4 regions of the Kitasatospora sp. NPDC056138 genome follow, and region 4 is predicted to be linked to each of the others. Evidence: riboswitches for the same ligand, from Rfam matches in the RefSeq annotation. Region 4 holds a riboswitch; each other region holds the start of a gene.
The links. A riboswitch is a leader RNA that binds a small molecule or an ion and turns the genes downstream of it on or off. The one in region 4 is predicted to bind cobalamin.
Positions count from the first base shown of each region.

Region 1: another riboswitch for cobalamin. It lies ahead of ACFC1R_RS03135 (ribonucleoside-diphosphate reductase subunit alpha); the one in region 4 lies ahead of ACFC1R_RS13270 ((2Fe-2S) ferredoxin domain-containing protein).
Region 2: another riboswitch for cobalamin. It lies ahead of ACFC1R_RS24130 (FecCD family ABC transporter permease); the one in region 4 lies ahead of ACFC1R_RS13270 ((2Fe-2S) ferredoxin domain-containing protein).
Region 3: another riboswitch for cobalamin. It lies ahead of ACFC1R_RS25330 (HoxN/HupN/NixA family nickel/cobalt transporter); the one in region 4 lies ahead of ACFC1R_RS13270 ((2Fe-2S) ferredoxin domain-containing protein).

Region 1 covers NZ_JBHJVK010000003.1:41,296-46,947, forward strand. Annotated here, with positions in the region: gene def (peptide deformylase) at 1-163, shown strand, start outside; gene ACFC1R_RS03130 (ribonucleotide-diphosphate reductase subunit beta) at 294-1,289, opposite strand; gene ACFC1R_RS03135 (ribonucleoside-diphosphate reductase subunit alpha) at 1,319-3,721, opposite strand; cobalamin riboswitch at 3,911-4,052, opposite strand; gene ACFC1R_RS03140 (GNAT family N-acetyltransferase) at 4,124-4,618, opposite strand; gene ACFC1R_RS03145 (helix-turn-helix domain-containing protein) at 4,970-5,652, shown strand, end outside.
Region 2 covers NZ_JBHJVK010000042.1:52,658-58,309, reverse strand. Annotated here, with positions in the region: gene ACFC1R_RS24145 (MAB_1171c family putative transporter) at 1-498, opposite strand, end outside; gene ACFC1R_RS24140 (hypothetical protein) at 479-670, shown strand; partial or broken gene ACFC1R_RS24135 (MFS transporter) at 846-1,331, opposite strand; cobalamin riboswitch at 1,492-1,612, shown strand; gene ACFC1R_RS24130 (FecCD family ABC transporter permease) at 1,753-2,841, shown strand; gene ACFC1R_RS24125 (ABC transporter ATP-binding protein) at 2,841-3,605, shown strand; gene ACFC1R_RS24120 (ABC transporter substrate-binding protein) at 3,617-4,633, shown strand; gene ACFC1R_RS24115 (LLM class flavin-dependent oxidoreductase) at 4,726-5,652, shown strand, end outside.
Region 3 covers NZ_JBHJVK010000046.1:10,321-15,972, reverse strand. Annotated here, with positions in the region: gene ACFC1R_RS25345 (M24 family metallopeptidase) at 1-1,098, opposite strand, end outside; gene ACFC1R_RS25340 (winged helix-turn-helix transcriptional regulator) at 1,137-2,063, opposite strand; gene ACFC1R_RS25335 (MFS transporter) at 2,161-3,477, shown strand; gene ACFC1R_RS25330 (HoxN/HupN/NixA family nickel/cobalt transporter) at 3,554-4,657, opposite strand; cobalamin riboswitch at 4,688-4,904, opposite strand; gene ACFC1R_RS25325 (ArsR/SmtB family transcription factor) at 4,987-5,349, shown strand; gene ACFC1R_RS25320 (TetR/AcrR family transcriptional regulator) at 5,469-5,652, shown strand, end outside.
Region 4 covers NZ_JBHJVK010000016.1:65,508-71,159, forward strand. Annotated here, with positions in the region: gene ACFC1R_RS13245 (peptide chain release factor 3) at 1-122, opposite strand, end outside; gene ACFC1R_RS13250 (dienelactone hydrolase family protein) at 348-1,193, opposite strand; gene ACFC1R_RS13255 ((2Fe-2S)-binding protein) at 1,700-2,455, opposite strand; gene ACFC1R_RS13260 (CbtA family protein) at 2,452-3,315, opposite strand; gene ACFC1R_RS13265 (CbtB-domain containing protein) at 3,340-3,555, opposite strand; cobalamin riboswitch at 3,591-3,713, opposite strand; cobalamin riboswitch at 3,924-4,044, shown strand; gene ACFC1R_RS13270 ((2Fe-2S) ferredoxin domain-containing protein) at 4,097-4,582, shown strand; gene ACFC1R_RS13275 (methylmalonyl-CoA mutase family protein) at 4,692-5,652, shown strand, end outside.

The sequences.
Region 1 (5,652 bases), on a different contig from region 4:
CCGGGTGGAGGGCACCGGCTTCTTCGCCCGCTGCCTCCAGCACGAGACCGACCACCTGTACGGCTTCCTGTACATCGACAAGCTCTCCAAGCGCGACCGCAAGGCCGCCCTGAAGCAGATGGCCGAGGGCACTCCCCGGTACGCCACCGTCCCGAACGACTGACGGGACGGACCACCGGCGGTACGGCCCCGGAGCCACCATCCGCGGAGCTGCGGCGGTCAGGGGTCCAGCGGTCAGGGAGTACGGCGAAGGCCGGTACGGGAAGTCCCGTACCGGCCTTCGTGGTTCCGGCCTAGAAGTCGTCGTCGAAGGAGACCGAGCCCTCGACGGCGACCTGGTACGCGGAGACCCGGCGCTCGAAGAAGTTGGTCAGCTCCTGGACGTTCTGCAGCTCCATGAACCCGAACGGGTTGCTGGAGCCGTAGCGGATCGGCATGCCGAGGCGGGCCAGCCGCTGGTCGGCGACGGCCTGCAGGTACTCGCGCATGGACTCGGTGTTCATGCCGGGCAGGCCCTCACCGCAGAGGTCGCGGGCGAACTGGAGCTCGGCCTCGACGGCCTCCTCCAGCATCTCGGTGACCTGCTTGGCCATCTCGTCGTCGAACAGGTCCGGCTCCTCCTCGCGGACGGTGTCCACGACGGAGAAGGCGAAGTCCATGTGCATGGACTCGTCCCGGAACACCCAGTTGGTGCCGGTGGCCAGGCCGTGCAGCAGACCGCGCGAGCGGAACCAGTACACGTAGGCGAAGGCACCGTAGAAGAACAGGCCCTCGACGCAGGCCGCGAAGCAGATCAGGTTGAGCAGGAAGGCCCTGCGGTCCGCCTTGGTCTGCAGCGAGTCGATGTGGTCGACCGCGTTCATGTACTTGAAGCAGAACTGCGCCTTCTGGTGGATGGAGGGGATGTTCTCCACCGCCGCGAAGGCCGCCGCGCGGTCGTCCGGGTCGGGCAGGTAGGTGTCGAGCAGCGTCAGGTAGAACTGGACGTGCACGGCCTCCTCGAACAGCTGCCGGGACAGGTAGAGCCGGGCCTCGGGGGAGTTGATGTGCTTGTAGAGGCTCAGCACCACGTTGTTGGCGACGATCGAGTCACCGGTCGCGAAGAAGGCGACCAGGCGGCCGATCATGTGCCGCTCGCCCTCGCTGAGCTTGGCGAGGTCGGCGACGTCGGAGTGCAGGTCCACCTCCTCGACGGTCCAGGTGTTCTTGATGGCGTCCCGGTACCGGTCGTAGAACGACGGGTAGCGCATCGGACGCAGCGTCAGCTCGAAACCGGGGTCGAGCAGCATCTTCTTGCGGTCTTCGGACTGAGGGGTGCTCACTGGCAGGCCTCGCAGGACTCGGGGTTCTCCAGGGAGCAGGCGATGGCGGCGGCCTGCTCCTCAGCGGTCATGGTGGGCGCCGGCACGCTCACGGCGTTGCTGCGGGTCGCGGCCTGGGCGATCCGGGTGGCCGGGCGGGAGCGCAGGTAGTAGGTGGTCTTCAGACCGACCTTCCAGGCGTACGCGTACATCGAGCTGAGCTTGCCGATGGTGGGCGCGGCCATGAAGAGGTTCAGCGACTGGCTCTGGTCGATGTACGGCATGCGGGCGGCAGCCAGGTCGATCAGCGCGCGCTGCGGCAGCTCCCACGCCGTGCGGTAGAGCGAACGGACCTCGGTGGGCAGCCAGTTGAGGTCCTGGACCGAGCCGTTGGAGTCGCGCAGGGCGTCCCGGGTCTGCTGGTCCCAGACGCCGAGCTCCTTCAACTCCCGGACCAGGTACGGGTTGACCTGGAGGAACTCGCCGGAGAGGGTCTCGCGCTTGAACAGGTTGGAGACCTGCGGCTCGATGCACTCGTACACACCGGCGATGGACGCGATGGTCGCGGTCGGCGCGATGGCCAGCAGCAGCGAGTTGCGCAGACCGGTGCGGGCGATGGTGGCGCGCAGGTCGTCCCAGCGCTCGGTCCACTGCGGGGTTGCCGCGCCGAAGTGGTCGATGTGCAGCTCGCCCCGGGCGGCGCGGGTCTCCTGGTACGCCTCGTGGCGGCCGAACTGCTCGGCCAGCTCGCTGGAGCGCTCGTAGGCGGTGAGCATGATGCGCTCGGAGATCAGCGTGGAGAGCTGCTTGGCCTCGGCGGAGTCGAAGTCCAGGCGGAGCTTGAAGAAGACGTCCTGCAGGCCCATCACGCCCAGGCCGACCGGGCGCCAGCGCGAGTTGGACGCGCCGGCCTCGGGGGTCGGGTAGAAGTTGATGTCGATGACCCGGTCCAGGAAGGTCACGGCGGTGCGCACGGTGGCGTCCAGCCGCTCCCAGTCCATGGCGTTCACCAGGTCGGCGGCGGTGGCGCCGGCGGCGACGTGGGCACCGAGGTTGACCGAGCCGAGGTTGCAGACCGCGGTCTCGGAGTCGTCGGTGACCTCCAGGATCTCGGTGCAGAGGTTGGAGGAGTGCACGGTCCGGCCGGGCAGCGCGGTCTGGTTGGCGGCGCGGTTGGAGGCGTCCTTGAAGGTCATCCAGCCGTTGCCGGTCTGCGCCAGGGTGCGCATCATCCGGGCGTACAGGGTCTGCGCCGGGATGGTGCGGACGGCCTTGCCCTCGGCCTCGGCCTTGACGTAGGCGGCGTCGAACTCGGCGCCCCACAGGTCGACCAGCTCGGGGACGTCGGCGGGGGAGAACAGCGACCAGTCGGCGTTGGCGTTCACCCGGCGCATGAACTCGTCCGGGATCCAGTGCGCCAGGTTGAGGTTGTGGGTCCGGCGGGCCTCCTCGCCGGTGTTGTCGCGGAGCTCCAGGAACTCCTCGATGTCGGCGTGCCAGGTCTCCAGGTAGACGCAGGCCGCGCCCTTGCGGCGGCCGCCCTGGTTGACGGCGGCGACCGAGGAGTCCAGGGTGCGCAGGAACGGGACGATGCCGTTGGACTTGCCGTTGGTGCCCCGGATCAGGCTGCCGCGCGAGCGGATCCGGCTGTAGGACAGGCCGATGCCGCCGGCGTGCTTGGACAGCCGGGCGATCTGGGCGTAGCGCGAGTAGATCGAGTCCAGGTTGTCCAGCGGCGAGTCCAGCAGGTAGCAGCTGGACATCTGCGGGTGCTTGGTGCCGGAGTTGAAGAGCGTCGGCGAGCTGGTCAGGTACTCCAGACGGCTCATCAGCCGGTAGAGCTCGGCCACCTCGGCCACCGACTGCTCGCTGTCGCCGACCGCCAGACCGGCCGCGACGCGGAGCAGGAAGTGCTGCGGGGTCTCGATCACCTTGCGGGTGATCGGGTGGCGCAGCAGGTAGCGGGACTGCACGGTGCGCAGGCCGAAGTACTCGAAGCGGTCGTCGCCCTGAAGGTCGATCAGGGCGTCGAAGGCCTCGGCGTGCTTGGCGACCAGGGCGGCGGTGACGTCGCCGATCAGGCCCTCGGCGTGGCCGACGGCGATCGAGGCGGAGAACGAGACGGCGCCCTGGCCGATCGCCTCGTCGGCGATCTCCATGGCGAGCAGGCGGGCGGCCAGCTTCGAGTACTGGGGGTCCTCGGCGATCATCGACGCGGCGGCCTCCACGGCCAGCCCGCGCAGCTCGGCGAAGTCCGAACCGGCGTGGCGGCCGCGCAGCGCGGCGGCGGCGACGTGGCCGGGGTCCACCTGGGGGAGGTCCACGCTGCGGTCGGTGAGGAGCCGAAGCAGTGCCGCACCGGGGTCGGTCTGGGGGGTGGCGGCGGAACCCTGGGAGGGCAGGGCAACTGAGGCAGCGATGGTCAAGGCGCTTCTCTCCTGGCGGCGGCGGACGACTGGGGAGCCCCTCCCAGCCGGAGGCTGGGGGTGGGAGGTCCGGACCGGCACGAGCGCAGGGAAGGACAGCACGCCCGGTACCGGCGCGCTCGACCCCCCGGCCCACCCGCGAGGCCCGGACGTACTGCGGTGCTGCAAGGCATCTGCGGGGAAGCCGTGTGGCACACCGTCGGCAGGTCATCGGACTTGCGGGCGCTTGGGGCAGCCGCCCGCTCACCGCTGCGGGGCAGTCCCGGATTCGCACCGGGTTCCCCTGCTTCGACAGCGAGAGCGAGCATACATGTTGTGGCGGTGCGACGATGCGGCACCAGATGTAGTGGCGTGTGTCGTGGCCGAGCTACCCGCGTGGTTACGCGGCAGAGGCCGTCAGAAGGTGATCGAGTACACCATGAGGTCGATTCCGGGGGCCGGCGCCCAGTCCCGTTCGGGGGTCCGGGCAAAGCCCAGGCGTTCGTAGATCCGGTGCGCCGCCTTCATCTCCGGACGGGTCGAGAAGGCCATGCCGGCCAGGCCGAGCTCCCGGCAGCGGGCCATCGCGGCACGGACCAGCGCGTCACCAGCGCCGCGCCCACGGGCCGCCGCGCCGACCGCCAGCATCCGGATCTCGCCCTCGTGCGGGGCGGCGATGTCGGCCCACTCGGTGCCGCCGACCGCGAGGGTCACGCAGCCGAGGACCTGCCGGCTGTGCGGGTCGAGCGCGACGAGGAGTTCGGCCTCCTGGTTGCGGCGCCCGGCGTCCCGCAGGAGCTCGACGTAGCCGCTGTCCGGCGAGGTGTGACCGTCGCCCACGAACGCCTCGACCGTGACGTCACCAGCGGCTTCGAGGTCCTCTTCGAGCGCCCGGCGGATGAGGATGTCCATCCGGACAGTGTGCCCGACCCAAAGGCGGAGGCGGCGGGCAGGGTGCCGTACAGGCGGTCGGGAAGAACCGGCGCCGCGGGGTGGTTGGGGCCCTCGTGACCGCCGCCCGGACCCCCGCCGTGACCGCCGCCCGAGCCGGGCCCTCCGGGGTGCCCCGGCGCACCGCGGCCGGGCAGCTCACGGCCGATCAGGAAGCCGAGCAGACCGAAGCCGCCGATGGTGCCGAGCAGGCCGAGCGAGGTTGCGAGTGTCTCCGAGGTCATGCCCTCAACCCTCGTCCGTGCAGGTCGCAGCCGCGAGTGGCAGAAATGACCGATTGCGTCGAAATCCTGCCAACGGCATTCTGGGGGGATGCTGAAGAACGTCGTCGCCGTGGTGCTGGAGCCGGTCCACCCGTTCGAACTCGGCGTGGCCAGCGAGATCTTCGGACTCGACCGCAGTGACGACGGCCTGCCGGTGTACGACTTCGCCCTCGCCGCCGACCGCTCCGGCCGGCTCGCCACCCACGCCGGCTTCGGTCTCGACGTCCCGTACGGGCCGGAACGGCTGGCCGAGGCGGACCTGGTCGTGGTGACGGCGGTCGGACGGCGCGCGGAGTACCCGCCGGCGCTCACCGAGGCACTGCGCGCTGCCGTCGAGCGCGGGGCGCGCGCACTGTCGATCTGCAGCGGCAGCTTCCTGCTCGGCGCCGCCGGGCTGCTGGACGGGCGCCGGGCCACCACGCACTGGAAGCACGCCGACGAGATGGCCCGACGCTTCCCGCTCAGCACCATCGAACCCGACGTGCTCTACGTGGACGACGACCCGGTGATCACCTCGGCCGGGACGGCCGCCGGGATCGACGCCTGCCTGCACCTGGTCCGCAAGCTTCAGGGCGCCGAGGTGGCCCGGGCGATCGCCCGGCGGATGGTGGTCGCCCCGCACCGGGAGGGCGGGCAGGCGCAGTTCGTCGCCCGGCCGCTGCCGGTGTGCGACGCGGCGTCGCTCGGCGGGCTGCTCGACTGGCTGCGCCGCCACCTCGACCAGGACCTGAC
Region 2 (5,652 bases), on a different contig from region 4:
GACGATCTCCGGCCGGATCGCCCGCAACTCCGTCCAGAGCGGCCCGAGCCGCCGGTGACTGCGCCGGGCACGCAGTCGGCGCAGCGGCCCGGAGACCCGGCCGGGCAGGGCCACGAGCGTGGCACCGCCGATCCCCAGGACCAGTGCCAGCAGCGCCACCGGCCCGGAGAAGGCGTCCTCGCCGTTGTCCTGCCGGCCGGTTCGCAGTCCGGCCACGAGCGGCATCAGGCTCGCCGCGACCCAGACCAGGCCGGCCGTCCCGCCGGCGACCACCAGCCGCAGACCGGTGCGCAGCCGTCCCGGCCCGAGGCCGTGTGCCGCACGGTGCATCACCGCGGTGAACAGGCCGACGCACCACGCGCTGTGTGCGGTGAACAGCAGGGTGAACGCGGCCAGTGCGACCCTCCCGCCGTCCGGCACGGTCAGGAAGGCGACCGGTTCTTCGTGATCCGCAGCGAGAACCCGCTGCTTGTTCGAGGTGGCCGTCGAGACGGCCACGGACGGCTGGCGGCCGGTGAGCGCCTGGGTGGAGGCCGACCCTGACCGGTACCGGCGGGGGAGCGACGAAGAAGAGAGCACTCTCCTGGAGATGCTCCTGAACATGCACTTCGGCAAGGCCGACCGCCCGGAGCTGCGGGAACGCTACCGCCGGCTGCGCTTCGGCAGCTGATCCACTGCCCGACCTGACGATCTCCACCTCGGGGATCCCGTGGCTGGTGCGTGGAGGACATCGGCTGCCTCCGGTACCGCCAAGGTCACTTGAGCAGCAACGCGCCAGATCGACGGCTTGGGTGGAGGACCATCGGGTCGTTGGGCGGATCCACGTTCGTGCCCGAATGTAGTTATTCGATCGCCGAGTTGATGGCCGCGTACTCACCGCCGATGCCGAACCCGGTGAAGAACCGGCAGAGGAAGAAGAACCAGGCGGTCCAGGAGAAGGCGGTGACGGCGGTGGCGGTGAGGTACACCGCCAGCGTCACCATGAAGAGCTTCTTGCGCCCGAGCCGGTCGGTGAGCCAGCCGAAGAAGAGCGCCCCGCAGCAGGCGCCCGCCACGTACAGGGCCGCCGCCCAGGTGGTCACCTGCGCGGAGCTGATGGCGAGTCCGCTGCCCTGGTCGGAGAGCCGCCCCGCCATGTTGCCGACGATCGTCACCTCCAGGCCGTCGAGGATCCAGACCGTGCCCAGGCCGATGACGATCCGCCAGTGCCAGGACGACCAGGGCAGCCGGTCCAGCCGGGCCGGGACGTCGGTGCGGACGTCGCCGGCCGCCGCCCCCGCTCCGGACGGGCCGCGCCGCTGCTGATGACCGACTCCGTCGAGCTCCGCCACGGGATGCCTCCGTCGTCCCTCGGGTACCGCTTCGGGCGGCGGTGCGTGTACCCCGGTTCCGGCGGAACACAACCCGACGACGCCGGACTACCCCTGAAGGTGTGAAGGTTTCCGGAGGATGTCCTGGGTGCATGGGGAGTCCACTCCTTACAGGTAAGGCGAGCCTTGCTATGCTTCGGGTACGTCCCGGGGGAGAAGTCCGGTGAGAATCCGGCGCTGACCCGCAACGGTGGACGGGGCCCGCCCCCGCAAGCCCGATCGCCCTCGGCGACGTACGACCTCCCGTCAACTCGCCGTGGACTGCGAGGGGATGCCGCACGGCGCCACCGTGCGCGGACGCACGCGTCCGTGCCGCCCCCCGGCGCCGGGCCGCCCCCGGCACGGACACGGCCCGACCCGAAGGCGCCCCACCGTGAGCACCCTGGCCGCCGATCCGCGACCCGCACCGCCGCCGTCCCCGCCCTCGCCCCCGCCGCGCCGTACCCCGGTCCTGCCGCTCGGCCTCGGACTGGCCGCCGCCCTGCTGCTCTCGCTGGTCTGCGGCGTCGGACTCGGCGCCGCCGACCTCCCCTGGGGGCGGACCCTGCACCTCCTGCAGGCCGGGCTGACCGGAGGCCGGATCGCGGCCGAGGACGCCGCCGCCTACACCATCGTCTGGGAGATCCGGCTGCCCAGGACCGTGCTCGCCGCCACCGTCGGCGCCGGACTGGCCGTCACCGGAGTGGCCGTCCAGGCCATGGTGCGCAACGCTCTCGCCGATCCGTTCGTGCTCGGCATCTCCTCCGGCGCCTCGGTCGGCGCCAACGCCGTACTCCTGCTCGGGGCCTTCGCCTCGCTCGGGGCCTGGGCGCTCTCCGCCTCCGCCTTCCTCTCCGCCCTGGCCGCCATGGCCCTGGTCCACGCCGTCGCGCGGACCGCACACGGCCTCACCCCGTTGCGCCTGGTGCTGACCGGAACGGCGCTCGCGTACGGCTTCTCCGCCGTCACCGCGCTGATGGTCTTCGGCGCCGAACGCGGCGAGGCGGCCCGCTCGGCGATGATGTGGCTGCTTGGCAGCCTGGGCGGCGCCACCTGGGGATCGGTACCGATCGCCGCCGGCTGCGTGCTCGCCGGGACCGCCTACCTGCTCGGTACGGCGGGCCGCCTGGACGCCCTCGCCATGGGCGACGAGACCGCCGCCGCCCTCGGCGTGGACGCCGGACGGCTGCGCAGCCGGCTCTTCCTGGTCACCGCCGCCGTCACCGGCACCGTGGTGGCCGTCAGCGGCGCGATCGGCTTCGTCGGCCTGATGGTCCCGCACCTGGTGCGGATGCTGGTCGGAGCCGGCCACCGAAGGGTGCTGACGATCGCCCCGATCGCCGGAGCCGTCCTGCTGGTCTGGGTGGACGTCATCTCCCGACTGCTGCTCGCCCCCGCCGAACTCCCGGTCGGTGTGATCACCGCCGTCCTCGGCGTGCCCTGCTTCCTGCTGCTGATGCGCCGCCGCAGCTACGCCTTCGGAGGCCGCTGATGCGCGTCGACATCGAGGACGTCTCGGTCGAGATCGCCGGGGCCCGGCTGGTCCACGAGGTGACCGTACGGGCCGGCAGCGGCACGGTGCTCGGCCTGGTCGGACCGAACGGCAGCGGCAAGTCCACCCTGCTGCGCTGCGTCTACCGGGCCCTGCGGCCCGCCGCGGGCGCCGTCCGGCTCGACGGGGAGGACCTGCACGGCCTGAGCCCCCGCGAGGGCGCCCGCCGGGTCGGCGCGCTGCCGCAGGAGAGTTCGGCCGAGTTCGACTTCACGGTCGCCGAGGTGGTCGCGATGGGACGCCTGCCGCACCGCAGCGGCTTCGCCCGCGGCGGGGACGACGGGCTGTGCGCCACCGCGCTCGGCAGGGTGGGAGCCGGGCACCTGGCGCAGCGCGGCTTCCTGCAGCTCTCCGGCGGCGAGAAGCAGCGGGTGCTGATCGCCCGTGCCCTGGTCCAGCAGCCGCGGGTCCTGGTGCTGGACGAGCCGACCAACCACCTGGACATCGCCCACCAGTTGGAGGTGCTCGCGCTGGTCCGCGACAGCGGGCTGACCGTGCTCACCGCACTGCACGACCTCAACCTGGCCGCCGCGCACTGCGACGAGCTGCACGTGATCGCCCACGGCCGGATCGTCGCCTCGGGCCCGCCCGGTGAGGTGCTCCGACCCGCCCTGCTGGCCGAGGTGTTCGGGGTGCGGGCGCATCCCGTACGGCACCCGGAGACCGGCGCCGTCCAACTGCTCTTCGACCGTCTGCACCCGTGAGGACCCCTCTGATGCGTTCCGCCGCCACCCGCTCCGCCACCGTCGTCGTCCTGCTCGCGCTCGGCCTGACCGGCTGCGGCGCCGAGGTCGCCACCACCGCCCCGGAGGGGGCGGACACCTCGGCGCACTACCCCGTCACGGTCGAGAACTGCGGCAGCGAGGTGACCTACCGGCGCAAGCCCGAACGGGTCGTCACCAACGACATCGGCATCACCGAGATGATGTTCGCGCTGGGACTCACCGACCGGATGGCCGGCTACGCGATGCCCGACGAGAAGGGCGACCTGACCGCCGTCCCGTGGCGCGACGGCTACCAGCGTGCCAAGTGGCTCTCCAAGGACCGGATCACCAAGGAGGTGGTCCTGGACGCCAGGGCGGACTTCGTCTTCGGCGGCTGGAGCTACGGCTGGGACGAGGCCGCCGGCCTGACCCCCGAGACCCTCGGGAAGCTGGACATCGCGGCCTACACCCTCACCGAGTCCTGCCGGAACGGCCGGGAGAAGGCGCGCGGGGTGATGCCGCCGCTGGACGCGCTCTACACGGACCTCGCCAACCTCGGCGAGATCTTCGACGTCCGGCCCAGGGCCGAGGAACTGATCGCGGGCTTCAAGGCCGAGGTCGCCGAGGCACGGACGGCCGCACCGGGCCGCCGGCCGAGCGTCTTCCTCTACGACAGCGGCCAGGACAAGCCGTTCACCTCCGGCCGGTTCGCCGCTCCTGACGAGATCATCGCCAAGGCCGGCGGGACCAACGTCTTCGGCGACCTGGCGGACTCCTGGACCACCGTGGGCTGGGAGTCGGTGGTCCAGCGCAAGCCCGAGGTGATCGTGATCAACGACTACGGCGACACCGGTGCCGAGGCCAAGAAGGAGTTCCTCAGGTCCTACCCGCCGCTGGCGGACGTGCCGGCGGTCAGGAACGACCGGATCTTCGTGCTGCGCTACGCCGACCTGGTGGAGAGCCCGCGCAACCCGGCGGCGATCACCGCACTGGGGGCTTACCTGCGGACGGTGCCGCAGGCCGGCTGAGACCGCCCCGGGGGCGGGGGGAAGGGGGGCCGCCGGTGGCTGCGTTAGAGTTGCTGGTTGAAATATGAACTACATGGAGGGTGTGAGTTCAGGTGCAGTTCGGAATCTTCACGGTCGGTGACGTCACGACCGATCCCACCACCGGCAGGACCCCGTCCGAGCACGAGCGGATCAAGGCGATGGTCGCCATCGCGCGCAAGGCCGAGGAGGTGGGCCTGGACGTCTTCGCGACCGGTGAGCACCACAACCCGCCGTTCGTCCCGTCCTCGCCCACCACCATGCTCGGGTACATAGCGGCGCACACCGAGCGGATCATCCTCTCCACCTCGACGACGCTGATCACCACCAACGACCCGGTGAAGATCGCCGAGGACTTCGCCATGCTCCAGCACCTGGCCGACGGCCGGGTCGACCTGATGCTCGGACGCGGCAACACCGGCCCGGTCTACCCGTGGTTCGGCCAGGACATCCGCCAGGGCATCCCGCTCGCCATCGAGAACTACGCGCTGCTGCACCAGCTCTGGCGGCAGGAGACGGTCGACTGGAAGGGCCGCTTCCGCACCCCGCTGCAGGGCTTCACCTCCACCCCGCGCCCGCTGGACGACGTCCCGCCGTTCGTCTGGCACGGCTCCATCCGCAGCCCCGAGATCGCCGAACAGGCCGCCTACTACGGCGACGGCTTCTTCGCCAACAACATCTTCTGGCCCAAGGAGCACTTCCAGAAGCTCATCGAGCTCTACCGCACCCGCTACGCCCACTACGGCCACGGCACCGCCGAGCAGGCGTACGTCGGCCTCGGCGGCCAGGTGTTCATGCGGCGCAACTCGCAGGACGCGGTACGGGAGTTCCGCCCCTACTTCGACAACGCGCCCGTCTACGGCCACGGCCCGTCGCTGGAGGAGTTCACCGAGCAGACCCCGCTCACCGTCGGCAGCCCGCAGGAGGTCATCGAGAAGACCCTGACGTTCCGCGAGTCCTTCGGCGACTACCAGCGCCAGCTCTTCCTGATGGACCACGCC
Region 3 (5,652 bases), on a different contig from region 4:
GAGGAGCTCCTTGGTTGTGATGGTGAGCAGCTCGGGCCCGCCCTCTTCGAGGGGGCGTACGACGAGCGTGTCCTCGATCCGGACCCCGCCCTTGCCCGGGATGTGCACCCCAGGGCCGACGGTGACCGGCACGCGGTTGTCCAGTTTACCCATGTCGGCGGGACCGAGGCGCGGCGCCTCCCGGATCTCCAGGCCGATTCCGTGTCCGACCGGCCGCGCGGAGCGCTCGGTGTGACCGGCCGCCTGCAGGATCTCCCGGGCCGCCTGGTCCGGGACGTGCTGCGGGACGCCGGGGCCGAGCGCCTCCCGTCCGGCCCGCTGGGCCCGGAAGACCAGCCGGTGGAGCTCCACCTGCCAGGGCGCGGGGGCGGCGCCGATCACGAAGGTGCGCGCGGTGGAGACCCCGTACCCCCGGTACTGCGCGCCGAGCACCACGGTGAGGAAGTCGCCCTCCTCGACCCGGCGGTCGGTGGGCTGGTGGGCCTCCTGGCCGGAGTGGGTGCCGGTGCCGACGGAGACCGGGAAGGCGGCCCGGTCGGCACCGTGGTCGATCATGCGGCGCTCCAGCTCCATCGCCAGGTGCCGCTCGGTGCGGCCGACCAGGATGGACTCCAGCAGCTCGCCGAGCGCCTGGTCGGCGATCTCGGCGGCGATCCGCAGGTCGGCGATCTCCTGCTCGTCCTTGACCACCCGCAGGCGCTCGACGGCCCGGCCGAGGTCCGTCAGACGCACGCCGGCCAGCTGTTCGGTGACGCCGCGGTGACGGCTGACGGTGAGGTCGTGCTCCTCCACGCCGAGGTCCCGCACCCGCAGCCGGCCCGCCGCCTCGGCGGCGGCCAGCGCGGTGTCGCCCTCCCCCGGGACGGCGAGCCGGGGGATGTCCTCGCCGATCGGGTGCTCGCCGACGTCGTCCGGCGGCAGGTCGTCGGGAAGGGCGAGCAGGACCCGTTCCCGGGTGAGCAGCAGACTCGCCCCGCAGGGCGGACAGCCGGTCAGGTAGCGGACGTTCGCGGAGCGGGTGATCAGCGCCGCGTCGACCCCCGAAGCACTGCAGTGCTCCCTCAGCCGCTCCCGCCGGGCCGCGTACGCATCAGACATGGCCCCGAGCCTACGGAGCCCGACCGGCCACCGCCCGTTCAGCGGGCCGACGGGCGGACAGCATGACCGGATCGGGTGGCGGCCCGATCTGCCTGGACGCCCCGGGCCGCCCGCAGCGCGGCCGCCACGCTCGCGGTGATGTCGGTGACCGGGTAGAGCACCTCGCGGACCGTCCGGTCCCGGTCGACCACCAGGGTCAGCCGCTTCAGCCTGGTGGTCCCGGCAGCCCGGAGGGTGGGCAGCCGGAGCGCGCCGGTGAGGCCGAGCCCGAGGTCGGAGAGGAGCGGGAAGCCGAGGCTTTCGGCCTCGGCGAAGGCGCGCTGCTCGTCCGGCCGCTGGGTGGAGACCCCGTGCACGGCGGCACCGGCGGCGGTGAACTCGGCGAGCCGGTCACGGTAGGTCAGCGACTCCAGGGTGCAGCCGGGCGCGCCGGGCACCGCCGACCAGCCGGGCGGGTAGGACTCGGGGCGGACGAACGCCCCCGGGAAGCAGTACAGGACGGTGGCGCCGCCGGCCGCGACCGGGTCGTGCGGTTCGCCGTCGGCCCCCGGGAGCAGCAGTTCGGGGATCCGGGTGCCGAGCAGGGCGTGCACCCGCTCGGCCTCCCGGGACGCCTCGACGGTGGTGGCCGTGGGCTCACCCGTCCCCAGCAGCCAGCTGTCGCCCCAGTCCTGGAGCGCGACCAGCACCGGCAGCAGCGCCCGCCCGCGCGGGGTCAGCCGGTACTCGTGGCGCAGGGGCCGCTCCTGGTACGGCTGGCGGGTGAGCACCTGAGCGTCGACCAGCAGGCGCAGCCGTTCGGCCAGCACCTTCCTGGAGAGACCGAGCTCCTGCTGGAACTGCTCGAAGCGGGTCAGCCCGCGGGCCGCGTCACGGATGATCAACAGCGTCCAGCTGTCCCCCACCACGTCCAGTGCCTGGGCGATCGAGCAGTTGACGTCCTCCGGGTCGCCGCGTCGGACCACCTGGCCACCTCCGGGATGTGATCGGGATCGGGCGTTGACCCTGACTCTGCCAGGCTGCCATAGTCAGTTCCCAAAATGAACTGACAAGGGGGCGAAGATGCGCGGCAGGAGCGAAGCGGCTGGGCAGGGGGGCGGCGGACGGTCCGGCGGTGCGCTGCGGGCCGTACCGAAGGTGGTGTGGCTGCTGGCGGCGGGGTCCTTCGTCAACATGGTGATGGCCTTCACCTTCGTCTACCTCTTCGTCTACCTGACCGACGGGCGGGGGCTGAGCACGGCCGGGGCCGGGACGGTGGCCGGTCTCGGCGGCATCGGGCTGGTGGCCGGCAACTTCACCGGCGGCTGGTTCGGCGACCGCTTCGGGCACCGCCGCACGCTGCTCACCGGGGCCGCGGTCTCCGGCGCCGGACTGGTCGCACTGCCCGCGCTGCCGACGGCCGCCCTGCTGCTGGTGCTGCCGGTCTGCCAGTACGCGGCCGGAACCGTACGGGCGGCCAACTCGGCGCTGGTCGCCGAGACCGTGCCGCCGGGCGACCGGCGGCAGGGCTTCGCGGTGATGCGGTTCGCGTCCAACGCCGGGTTCACCGTCGGGCCGCCGCTCGGCGCACTGGTGGCGACCCACTGGTCCTACGAGTGGCTGTTCCGTGCCGACGGCCTGGGATCGCTGCTCTTCGCCGTGTACGCCGCGCGGGTGGTGACGGCCGGCCGGCCCCGCAGCCGGCCGGCCGCCGCCCGGAGCGGACTGTGGACGGCCCTGCGGGCCAGGCCCGCGCTGCTGGTGCTGCTCCCCGCGATCGTCGTGGTCGACACGGTCTACCGGCAGCAGTACTCGACCCTGCCCGTGTTCCTGGCCGACCACGGGATCGGCACCGGCGTGTACGGCCTGGTGCTGGCGGTCAACGGCGGGGCGATCCTGCTGCTGGAGTTGCCGGCCACCGTCGCGCTGCGCGACCGGGCGCCGCTGCGGATCATCGGGACCGGTCTGCTGCTGGTCGGTGCGGGCTTCGCGGCGCTGGCCTCGGGGGCGTCGGTGGGCACCGCGGTGGTCATGATGCTGCTGGTCACGGCGGGCGAGATCCTCTACAAGACCCCGGCGACCGCCTATGTCGCGGACAGCGCGCCGCAGGAGTTCCAGGGCCGCTTCCAGAGCCTCTACGCGGGGGCCTCGACCAGCGGCACCGTACTCGCGCCGCCGCTCGGCGGGGCGCTCTACCAGTCCGCGCCCGGCCTGCTCTGGCCGCTGTGCGCCGGATTCGCCGCCCTCGCCGGGCTGGCCGTGTTCGCCGCTGCCCGGCCCACCGCCGCCCGCCTGCGTTCCGGGCGCGGGACGGCGGACCTCCCGCGCCCGGAGCGCTCAGCGGGTGGGCGGGCCGCGCCGGCAGGCGCGGAGCGGGACGTGTCGATCCCCCGCTCGTAACCGCCCGCCGCCCGCCGCCCGGACGATCAGGCCCGGCCGGCGCCGGAGCGAGCGGACGGCGCGTCCACGGCGCGGCCTACTCCGTCGACCAGCGCTGCTCGACCTTGGCGAAGCGCCAGTAGCCGACCGCCGCCACCCAGACCACGACGAACAGGCCGACGATCACGAACCCGACGTTGTCCAGGCTCAGTCCGGCGATCCAGCCCGTCACCGGGTCGGTGAGGTCGAGCTTCTCGTGCAGCACGCCGACCAGTTCGATGGTGCCGATGATGAAGGCGACCGCGATCGACAGGCCGGTGATGGTCAGGTTGTAGTACACCTTGCGGACCGGGTTGGAGAACGCCCACTGGTACGCGAAGTTCATGAAGGTGCCGTCGAGGGTGTCGAACAGGCTCATCCCCGCCGCGAACAGCAGCGGCAGGCAGACGATGGCGTACCAGGGCAGACCGGCCGCCGCGCCCGAACCCGCCATCACCATCAGGGTGACCTCGGTCGCGGTGTCGAAGCCGAGACCGAGCACCATGCCGACCGGGAACATCTGACCGGGGCGGGTGATCGAACGGGTGGCACGGGAGAGGATGCGGTTCATCAGACCCCGCGAGTTGAGGTGCGCCTCCAGCTCGCTCTCGTCGTACCGGCCCGCGCGCATCGCCCGGAACACCTTCGCGATGCCCACCAGCGCGGCCAGGTTGAGCGCCGCGATCAGGTAGAGGAAGACCCCGGAGGCGGTGGTGCCGACCATGCCGAGCACCTGGTGGGTGGTCGACTGATCGTCCATCAGCGTCCCGGCCAGCGCCGCGCCTCCGGCCACCAGCGCGGCCATCACCACCACCATCGAGGAGTGCCCGAGCGCGAACCAGAAGCCCACCGAGACCGGGCGCTTGCCGTCGGCCATCAGCTTGCGGGTGGTGTTGTCGATGACGGCGATGTGGTCGGCGTCGAAGGCGTGCCGCATGCCGAGGGTGTAGGCGGTGATGCCGAGGCCGACCCCGTAGACCTGGGTGCCCACCTCGTACTTCTCCGGCACCACCAGGAAGATCAGGGTTCCGAAGGCCAGCACGTGCATGGCCAGGATCACGGCCATCAGACCGGCGGTCCGCACCGTGTCCTCGCGCTTCCAGCGGAAGGCCGGCAGGGCGGGGGCCGCCGCCGGGGCGGTCTCGATTCCGGGCAGGGTCATCTGCGGGTCACGCTCCAGCACCTCGTGGATCACTTCGTGAGATGCCGTGGCCGGTCTCCTGGCTGACGGGTCGAACGCACCCGCACCCGGCCTTCCCGGACGCGGCTGCGTCCAGTGGCCGCCCGGCCCTGGCAGGGACGGGGATGGTGCCGGTACTTCCCGATCACAGTGGCGAGGGCCGCTCCGGTCTGAGACCCCTGAGGGTCTGTCACCGGTCTTCCCGAACACCACGGCGGGGACAACCGTAGGGGTCCGCGCGCCACCGCTGCAAGCCTGCACAGCTGTGCAGGTGTCCGGTATCACAGGGGTCTGCTGCGAGAATGCGAGGCATGCATCTCGTCCCCGCCGACCGCGCCGACCGCAGGACCATCGACGGGCACCGGGTCTGCGAGGCCATCGCCGCGATCGGCGACACCGAGCACGTCCGGGCCTGGGCCGAGCGCTTCGCCCTGCTCGCCGACCCCGGACGGCTCTCGCTGCTGCTGGCCCTGTACGAGACGGGACCGCTCGCCGTCACCGACCTCGCCGTCGCCACCGGAATGCGCGACCCCGCCGTCTCCCAGGCGCTGCGGCTGCTGCGCGCCGGCGGGCTGGTCAGCGGCGAGCGCGACGGGCGGATCATCCGCTACCGGCTGGTCGACACCGCCGTCGCCGAGGTCCTGGCCCACGGGGTGCTCGGCCACCAGGACTGACCCGGCCGCACAAGTCGTCCGTCCCGCGTCGCTTTATGCCTGATACATACCTTGTATCCTTTTGGTGTCACCCGACAACAGCCCGGGTTCGTCCCCGCAGGCAGGCGAGGGAGGCCGACATGGCAGCGGAGCCCGACCGGAGCACTCCGGAGAAGCGAGGACGCCTGAGCCGCCCCCTGGTGCTCTCCGCAGCCGTCGCACTGGTCGACCGGGAGGGGCTGGCCGCGCTCACCATGCGCCGCCTGGCCGCCGAGCTGGGGGTGGAGTCGATGGCCATCTACCGCTACACCCCGGGCAAGGAAG
Region 4 (5,652 bases):
AGCGCCAGCGCCTCGGTCAGCGTGGACTTGCCCGCGTCCGGGTGGCTGATCACGGCGAAGGTCCGACGACGGCCGGCCTCGTTGAGGATCTGGAGGACAGGGATGGACTGTTCGTTGCTCACGTGTTCCCTCGGGTGCGGGTGGACATCAGGCCGGTGGCACCTCTCCGTACCTGTCGAGCCGGGTGTCTGGTCCGCAGGCCCAAGGAGCGAGTCTAGTCGGCCGGAGGGCATGACCCCCAACGGGCCCGATCCGCCTCGTCGGACCTCCGTGGTGAGGAGGCGGCCCCCGGCGGGCCGATGCCCGCCGGGGAGTGCGGGAAGGTGCTCAGGGAGTGCGGCCGGCGCCTACACCGGGCGCTCTCCGGGGGCGGCCGGCTCGGGGACGACGGGCATGAGCCGCTCGCGCAGGAAGTCGACCACGCGCCGGCGTGCGTCGAGCGCGGGGTGACCCGGCCGTTCACGGAGCTCGGCGGTGAGTACGGAGTGGGCGCGTCTTCCGAAGCCTGCGGTGTTACCGGGGGACGAGTCGAGTTCGATCACTTCGAAGGCCGTACCCAGACGCTCGCGCAGGGTGTCGAAACGGTCCTTCGGCACGGCGCCGTCATGGCTGAAGCGCAGGCCGAGGACGCACAGGCCCGAGGTGGTGGTGCGGGCGGCGACCCGGGCGAGCTCGTCCTCCGAGACCCCGGGGTCGCGGCGGCGGGCGGCGCCGAGCGCCAACGGGAGGGAGGGCTGGCTGAGCACGGGGGCCAGGACCGCGTCGTCCACGGCGGCCGCCAGCGCGAAGCCGCCGGTGAAGCACATGCCGATGACGCCGACGCCCGGTCCGGGGGTGCGCCCGGCGAGGTCACGGGCCAGCGCCCGGAGGTACTCGGCGAACGGGCGCCGGGCGTCGAGCGCGAACGCGCGGAACTCGGCGGCGACGCAGAGCCGCCCGAAGACGCGGAGGCCGTACCCCGCGGTGGCCGCCCTGCCCGGGACACCGAACGGTGACGGTACGACCACCGTGAACCCCTGGTCGACGAGATGGTCGGCGAGTCCCAGGACCTCGGGGGTGAGACCGGGTACCTCGGGCACGAGCACCACCCCGGGCCCGGAGCCCTTCTCGTAGCAGTCGTAGGTCTGCCCGGCGGCGCTGAACGGGGCACGGCCCCAGCCGGTCAGCCCGGACCTCGGTGCGGAATCGGCCATGGCCGTCTCTCCTCTCCCATACGGCTCGCTACGGCTCACTGCGACTTGCTTCGGCCCACTACGGCTCACCTGCAGCTCACTACGGCTCCGACCCGCCCGGACGGTCCCGGACGGTCCGGTCCCGGACCACGGCCCGCCGGGCCGGTGGCAGCAGCACGGGCGGCCACCCGCTGCCGGCCGACGGCCAGACGGATCGGCGAGGGGCGAGCACCCAACAGCCCCGGCACCGCCGGGGGAGGATCGCCGCGGCGCCGGATCCGCCGGGCGGGGATGCCCGCCTCGGCGGGGAGGCCGGGTAACCCGGCGGCGCGGGACAGCACACCCCGCACGATAACGCGCTCGCCGCCGCCCCGGGCCGACTCCGGCCAGGACGTGGCCGACTCGCCGCCCGCACCGACGGCTCCGACCCGGCACCGGTACGGGCCCCACGCCCGGCGGCGAGCCTCGGGGATCGCCGGACCGCCGCCGACCGGTGGTCAGCAGCGGCCGACGGCGGTCAACAGCGGTCAGCGGTGGCCGGAGTGGCCGGTCAGGACGCAGTCACCGCAGAACGCTCCCCTGCGGCCGGGTGCGGCACGGTAGATCAGGCAGCAGCTCCGGCGGCGGAACGACCCGTCGACGACGGCTCCCGCGCCCGCGAGGGCCGGGTGGCGCAGCAGGTGGGCCAGGACGGCGCGTACCCGTGGGGCGTGCTCGGGACGGGCGGCGGCGAGCACCGTGGCGGCGCCGTTGAGACCGGAGGCGGCGTTGCCGCGCAGGATGTGTTCACTGACGCCGAACGCGGCTGTCGCACTGGCGAGTTCGGCGATCGCCCCGCCGAACAGGCCGCTGCCCAGCGCGTCGGCGAGGCCGGCCTCGGTGTCGAGGGACCGGGTGACGGTGTCCCTGGCCCGGGAGAGCGGGAAGGCGCTTCCCAGCTGTGGCTGCCAGCGCAGCCGGGCCAGTGCGAGGGGTTCCGCGCAGCCGTCGAGCACGGCCAGGGCCAGCGCCGGGGAGAGGATCCGGGCGGCCAGGCCGAGGTGGACCACGGACGCGGCGACCCGGGTCTCCACGGCGTCCGTGGCCTGACCGCCGCCCGCGGCCAGGAAGGCGCGGACGGCCTGGACCCGGTCCGCGAGGACCGATGCGTCGGTGAGGAGCTCCCCCATCGACCGCCACGGTGGCTGCGGCGGCTCGTCCGGGTCGTGCTGGTCCAGGGCGAAGTACGGTCCCAGCGCTTCGAGTTGCGCTGGGACCGGGTTCCCGTGGGAGGGGAGGGTCACGCGGCCACCGGATCCGGCGAGCCGGCCGGGGCGGGTGACTCGGCGGCCGGCTGGAGCAGGCGCTGCGCCATCGGGGCGAAGACCAGGCCGATGGTGGACCACATGATCAGCTGGGCCGCGACCGAGTAGAGGCGGAAGGAGAACAGCACGTCGGCCGGGAAGCCCGGGTAGACGATCGCCCCCTGGGAGTTCTCCAGCGGCAGCGGTGTCTCGGTGGGGTGGTTTCCGAAGGTGTGGACGTTGTCGGCGAGTTGGCCCAGCGACGGCAGCAGGGCCATCACGATCCCGATCGCGACGGCGTAGCCGCCCGCCGCGAGCAGGGTGGCGTTCCAGTTGCCGAACCGGGCCTGGAGTCGCTGGCCCAGCCAGACGGCCGCCACCAGGAACACGATCGAGCACAGCACCATCACCAGGTAGAGCGAACCGCGCTCCTTGATGGTGTCCGGGTGGCCGATGGCCGGCGGGTTGGCCGGGTACTTCACGAAGGGCACCAGGTAGAAGCCGACGAACCCGCCGCCGGCGACCAGCAGGGACAGGCTGCGGGCCCGCAGCCGGCCGACCCGGCCCAGGCACAGCAGGTAGGCGACGGCGAACAGGGCTCCCATGGCCGCCCCGAACAGGATCATGCCGGTCCCGATGCCGACATTGGCCTGGACGGTACGGCTGAAGAGGTCCGGTCCGGCGGCTTCCACCGGAAGGCCGGCGGCCTTGTCCAGCAGTTCCTGGGCGGCGTCACGGCCGCTCTCGTAGTCGATGGCCTGGTTGATCTGCGGCTCGGCGAAGATCCGCGCGAAGACGAACGCGAGCAGGCCGGCCACCGCGCCGGCCAGCAGGCCGCGCAGGATGATTCTCTTTTCCATGATCAGCTGTTGTCCCGGCCCCGGTCAGTGGCAGGGGAAGCCGAGGAAGTGGCGGGAGTCGTGGACGAATTCGTGGATGTGCATGTCGTTCCCGAAGACGGAGACAGCACCCTGGTCGACGCCGATGAAGTAGTAGGCGAGGAGTGCGAGGAGCGCGGTGCCGATCAGCCACAGAGCGGCTCTGGCATTGGGGACCACCACGGGCGTGGCGATGGTTCCGGGCGCGGACAGACTGCTCACAGTGAGCCCTCCTAGCGGGATCGTGCGTCCCTGTTCGTTGGAGCGGGCGTGACGGGGAGTGTCTGACTTGCCCACTGCCCGGCGGGCGGTGGACTCACAGTGGCGCGACCGCGCCGGATTCGCACCGGCTTCCTCGAACCATCACTTGTAAGGGGAGGTTAAGGGCGGCTTGTACGAACGGTCAACGCCTTCGCGGCACCCCGGGGCCGCGACGGCCACGGCTTTGGGACACGCCGGGTGCTGCGCCCCGGCGCACACCGGAAGCCGGCCCGACGACACCGCAGGCCGCTTCGCCACCAGTTGACGGACCGTCACTTCTGCGGCAGGGTCACACCCGGGATGCGGTGAGCATCCGAGACCACGGTGTGCAGGAACCCGGTGCGATTCCGGGGCGGTCCCGCCACTGTGACCGGGGAGCGACCCCGGCCGACGACCGCTGTGCAGCGGTCGGAGGCCCCGGGACGCGTGGATCCGGGAGTCAGAACACTGACCCGTGGTTTCTCCGGAGGTCGGGGCGCGGACCCCACGAGGAGGTTCTGCGGTGTCATCGGTCAGGGCTGCCCGCACGGCGGCCGTCGACGTCGTCCTGTGCCGCGGCTGCTGCTGCGGCAGTGCCGCGAAACGGCCGGGCACCGACCACCTGGGTCAGCTGTCCGCACTCGCCGAGGCCGTCGAGGACCTCCCCGCCGCGAACCTGGTGGTCACCGACTGCCTGGGACCGTGCGAACTGGCCAATGTCGTCGTCGTCCGCACCCGGGGGCGGCTTCCGGGCGAACGGCCGACCGCACCGGTCTGGCTCGGCAACGTGACCGACCCCGCCGACACGGCCGGCCTCTGCGCCTGGGTCCGGCGGATCGGGCTCGGCATCGAGCGGTTCCCGCACGACGGACCGCTGCCGCCCGCACTGGAGTCGCTGCGCATCCCCACTCCCGGCCCCCGGCGGACCATCAGGACGAGGAGGACGGCGACGGCGACGGGACGGCCGGCCCTGGCGGACAGCACGGGGGGCACCCGGCAGAGGTCGTGAACCCTGCCGGCCGGCCGGCTGGCACTCCGGGTACCCTCCAGTGCAGCGAGTTCAAGGTCACACTCCTGGGCACTGATAGAGCCGGGCTGACGAGCATTAACCTTCCCCTATGACGGTCCTGCCCCATGGGCTCCCCCTGGCCGCCGAGTTCCCGGACGCAAGCCGTGAGCGGTGGCAGCGCCTGGTCGAAGGCGTGCTGCGCAAGTCCGGTGCGCCGGACGCCACCGGTGTCCAGGCCGAGGAAGTCCTCTCCAGTGAACTCCAGGACGGACTACGAGTCCGTCCGCTGTACACCGCCGAGGACGGCTCGGCCGCCGCCGGCTACCCGGGCTTCCCCCCGTTCGTCCGGGGCGGTCGGCCGCAGGGCGCGGCGGTCTCGGGCTGGGACGTGCGCCAGCGCCACACCGATCCGGATCCCCGGCGGGCCAACGAGGCCGTGCTCGCCGACCTGGAGAACGGCGTGACCTCGCTCTGGCTGGAGGTCTCGGACACCGGCCTGCCCGCGACGGCCCTGCCGGACGTCCTCCAGGGCGTCTACCTCGACCTGGCCGCCGTCGTCCTCGACGCCGGTGCCGGATTCGGCCACGCGGCCGAGCAGTTGCTACGGCTGTACGAGGAGCGCGGGGTCGGCCCGGCGGCCGCCGCCGGCAACCTCGGCGCGGACCCGCTCGGTCTGCTCGCCCGCACCGGCAAGGACGCCGACACCGACGCCCTGCTGGCCGAGGCCGCCGCGCTGGCCCTCCGCTGCGACCGCGATCACCCCGGTCTGCGCGCCCTCACCGTCGACGCCCTCCCCTACCACGACGCCGGCGCCTCCCCGGCCCAGGAACTCGGCTGTTCGCTCGCCACCGGCGTCGCGTACCTGCGCGGGCTCACCTCGGCCGGTCTGTCGGTCGACGCCGCCTGCGCGCAGCTGGAGTTCCGCCTCGCCGCCGACGCCGACCAGTTCCTGACCATCGCCAAGTTCCGCGCCGCCCGGCGGCTGTGGGCCCGGGTGACGCAGCTGTCCGGGGCGTCGCCCCAGGCCGCGGCGCAGCGCCAGCACGCCGTCACCTCCGGCGTGATGATGA